One region of the Enterococcus sp. UD-01 genome, then DNA from elsewhere that is predicted to be linked to it. Evidence: riboswitches for the same ligand, from Rfam matches in the RefSeq annotation. Region 1 holds a riboswitch; the other holds the start of a gene.
The links. Region 1 has a riboswitch for thiamine pyrophosphate ahead of tenA (thiaminase II). Riboswitches for the same ligand answer to the same signal wherever they lie in the genome.

Region 1 (2,202 bases):
TAGCGGCAGCGACACTTTCCAAAAGCTCTTCCTCAGCAACTGCTAAAAAAGCACCGCAAATACAACCATGTAAACACCCCGCCCCAGTCATCTTCGTAAAATAAGGCGTTCCGTTATGAACCAAATACGTCCGTTGACCATTTGTGATAATATCCGTTTCTCCGCTAACTACTACTAACGTTTGTGTCTGTTGCGCCAGCTGCTTCGCTATTTCCTGTACATTGCCTGTACCGCTACCGGCATCTACTCCTTTGGCGGACCAAGTAACACCGGCTAAGGCAGCAATTTCACCAGTATTCCCCCGAATTAAGGTTGGCTTTATCTCCCTTAATAACTGCTTTACAGCTTGTTGCCGATAGCTGGTTGCACCAGCACCGACAGGATCCAAGACAATTGGCTTGCCTAATTCATTCGCTTTTTTTCCTGCCGTAATCATTGCCTGCAGCTGTTCATCATTTAATGTGCCCATATTTAAAACAACTACATCAGCCAAAGTCGCGACCTCTTCCATTTCCGCCACTGTGCTTGACATAAAAGGTGAAGCCCCAATTGCCAACAAGCCATTAGCAGAATCATTTGCAACGACAATATTGGTAATGTTATGAACCAGTGGATTTTCAGTTCTGATGGTTTCGATTAACTTGTATGCTTTCATTCCTTTTGCCCCCATTGTTGTTTTGTATAAGCCATTTCCCAAAAATTAACCTCTTCATAGCTACTGATAAGAAAGGCCTCCTTCATCGCAGCCCGTTCTTCCTCAGAAGCTTGCTCTGCTAAAGCATCCGTTAAATCTCTTTGACGACGAACCGTTTCTCGATAAGCCAGTTGATCATAGGTTTCAATCCAGCGTTGATAAATTGGAACAGGTGAACCGCTTTTAATCAGTTCGGTCCCGATTTCCTGATAAAGCCAATAACATGGCAATAAAGCCGCTTGTGTTACGGCGATGCTTCCTGTGCCCAGCTTATGATGTAAGTGAGCAACATAATGATACGCATTTGGTGCGATAGAGGTTTGAGCAATTTCCCCATCCGTTATTTGTAAATCTGTAAAAAACAATTGTCTTGTTTGGATTTCAGCTCTTTCCAGACTTTCAACATTTTGCACCAATTGCTGCTGAATTTTCTCATCTGTCGTAAGCGCTACCGCTTTTAACTGAATTCGGCTAAATTCTTCTAAATAATACCGATCCTGCAAAAGATAAAAACGAAATATCTCCGGCGCCAGCGTCCCCGCCTTCAACTCTGAAATAAACGGATGCAGCTTGCTTTGCTGCCAAATCGGCTCTGCTGCTGTTCGTACTTCCGTGGTAAAGGTCATTTCTCTCCTCCTCATTTTTCGAGAAGAACTCTAAAAAACAAAAAAACTCTACAAAATGCTTTACCATTTCATAGAGTCGTGTCGTTTATTTTATCTCTTAGACTACTTCCCTACGCGAGTCTCAACTCTCAGGTTCAAAGGGTCCGTTCTTTTGGAACATCTCAGTCAATATGACTCCCCCAGTACTTCTAAAGTATAACACATTCATGCTTCGATCGTTACTTTTTTACGTCCTTTTTTATTAAAACTAAGTTCTTAAAAAACTTTTTTATTCTTCCCGTGTCTCTTCCTTCTCTTGGCGCACCGCATGCAGCTCGGATTTTATTTCTCTTCTTTTTTCAACCACCACAAAAACAAACCCGATAATAAACGGTAAAACAAAGCTGGCAAAACGATACAATAAAAGCGAAGCAACGGCATCAACGGTACCTACCAGCGGCTTAAACAATAGCAAATACACGAATTCAAAAGGTCCGATACCAGCCGGCGTTGGAAATACACCCGATAAAATAACCGCAAAGCTGGTAAACGAAAAGACCAACAGGAAATCAATGGTGGGATGATTTTCCAATAAAACAATATAAGGAATCACATACCAACAAGGCAATTTAGCAATATTCCAACCCAAAACACGCAGCCAAGCGGAACGATCCTGTGTAATCGTCTGAACGGTCTCTCTTAATGAATAAATTTGGATATTACATTTGTCCGCCCAGTCACGCAGCTTTTTACGCTTCAAATGCTTGTGCGCCCAGCTCGTCAGCAAAACCTGCAGATTAATACTGCTGGAAAGAACTAACAAGGAAAAGATAATAGCAAAAGTTAAAATGACACCCGCTAAAATAAACGGAATCATTTTCGGTGAATGCTCGTAAAATAAAG
Region 2 (2,202 bases), on a different contig from region 1:
ACGAAAAACTGAGAATATTTTTTCGTCACACTCTTTTTGTCTGTCATTGCATACCTTAGTAGAATATGAGAAGATTAAGGAAAACCAAGGAGTAGAAAATGAATAGAACCTCAACTATTGAATGGACATTTAACGAAAGTAGTAAGACCATCTGGCGCGTTGTGACCGACAATCAAGAATATGCTTGGCGCAGCGATCTTGAGAGGATAGAATCCTCAAGTCCGCAGGAGTTCACCGAGTATTATCGAGGTGGCGGTGCAACTGAATTTCATATTATAGCCAAGGAAGAGACCAAATTCTACGCCTTTGAGCTGTCCAACAAGCTTTTTACGGGCAAATGGGAAGGACGATTCGTTTCTTTAGCCGAACAGCAAACAACGATGATTTTCACTGAATCTCTAGATTTCAAAAATCCACTGATTTATCTACTTTCTTTTTTCATGCTTAATCTGAAAAAAATGCAGACAACTTATATGAAGGATTTAGAAAACAAACTGAAAGCAAAGACAAAATAATTATCTGTTCTCAGCTATTTAACGGCTTGTATCAAAACAGCAGAAATTCGTTCCAGGTCTTCCTGCGTGCCGCGTAATTCATAATCAGCCAAGAAAGGAAACTGAAATTTTTCCGCATATTGCTTGGCGGTCAAACAATATTGATGATTAAAGTTTTTATTACCGCTGCCGATAACGCCTAAACAATAACGATAATTATCATGAAATTCTAAGTATTCCCGCATGGTTTCTGTTAAAATTTCGGTATCACCATTATCCACACCATTCCCGCCGTCCAAATAGGTTGGAACAAAGGTGAAAAACGAGTCATGCTCATCTTCAAAGACAGAATTTTCATGAATTTCTTTCAGCTCAACAGTGACCTCATACTGATTTTGAATATAAGCAGCCAAGCGCTGCACAAACGAACGAGTATTACCGGAAATAGAAATATAAAGTATTTTCATAGCTAGACCTCCAATTCTAGGTTCTCTTTTACTATAGTAGGAATCTAGCCGTTTTACAACCTATTCCTGCAGAAAAATTTTGGTTCGTAATTTCCCCGAATCCCAAGGCTGACTCTTTACTTTTCCTTCAACTCATGGTAATCTTGAACCGTTATTATCAATGAATAACATAAAAATAATTAAATAGAACCCATCACAAAGGGGAGCTTTGGCTGAGAATGAGTATCCGCTCTAAACCCTTCGAACCTGTTCGTTAATACGAGTGTAGGAATTGTGATGGAGTAAAATAGATCTTTTACTCCTCCTTTGTGACTTGGCTGTTCTAAAGGAGGAATTTTTTATGCAAAGAAAATTGGCGCTGCAGGTCTGGATTGAAGGAACCATGTTCGCTGCGCTGGCGATGGTGCTTACCTTTATTCCAACCAGTATCGGCAGTAGTTTTTCTGTATCTCTAGGAATGATTCCCATCACACTTTTTGCTTTAAGAAGAGGAACAAAAGCGGGTTTTTTCGCGGCGTTTATTTGGGGACTGCTACATTTTCCTTTGGCGCAAGTCTATTATTTAACACCGGTACAAGTTATTATTGAATATATTTTGGCATTTGCTTTTGCTGGGTTTGCGGGGATGTTTAGCGATAAACTGCAGGAAGCAGTGAAAGAGAGTGCTTTTAGAAAAAGTAGTTTACTTATTTGTTATGCTACTTTCTTCGGTACGCTTATGCGTTATTTTTGGCATTTTATTGCCGGTGTTATCTTCTGGGGCAGCTTTGCTTTGTGGGGGATGAATCCATGGTTGTTTTCCTTTGTGATGAACGGCTTAAGTGGGTTAGCAACGGCTATTGTGACGGCAATTGCTCTAATCGTACTACTTAAAATCAACCCTAAGCTATTTTTACCGGAGCATGCAGCACATAGTCATAAACGAATATAAGCAAAAAAAACAGGTCTAATTTGGGGGAGGAACTTCAATTTAGACCTGTTTTCTACTGGTGATTACATCTGCATCCAAGTTGGTTCTAAGGTGTTTCCATCAGGGTCCTGCACCTCAAGTCCAAACATTTGCTCTTCCGGCATGCCCATATCGATATGGTAAAAATCGCCGCCGTTGGCCTTTGCGGTTTCTCCAAATTCTTTGACAGCCTCTGCACTTTCCATGCTAAAGGAAACAAGTACGCTACTAGTCGTATGTGCATCAGCAATCTTTTTATCTTTGATAAATTTACTATAAAACGCATGATCTA

Region 2: another riboswitch for thiamine pyrophosphate. It lies ahead of thiT (energy-coupled thiamine transporter ThiT); the one in region 1 lies ahead of tenA (thiaminase II).

Annotation. Positions count from the first base shown of each region.
Region 1 covers NZ_JBIYEU010000007.1:141,591-143,792, forward strand. Annotated here, with positions in the region: gene thiM (hydroxyethylthiazole kinase) at 1-697, opposite strand, end outside; gene tenA (thiaminase II) at 652-1,320, opposite strand; TPP riboswitch at 1,411-1,511, opposite strand; gene ABH902_RS08375 (YbhN family protein) at 1,589-2,202, opposite strand, start outside.
Region 2 covers NZ_JBIYEU010000014.1:60,745-62,946, reverse strand. Annotated here, with positions in the region: gene ABH902_RS11780 (polyketide cyclase) at 99-515, shown strand; gene nrdI (class Ib ribonucleoside-diphosphate reductase assembly flavoprotein NrdI) at 530-961, opposite strand; TPP riboswitch at 1,151-1,249, shown strand; gene thiT (energy-coupled thiamine transporter ThiT) at 1,302-1,892, shown strand; gene ABH902_RS11765 (VOC family protein) at 1,955-2,202, opposite strand, start outside.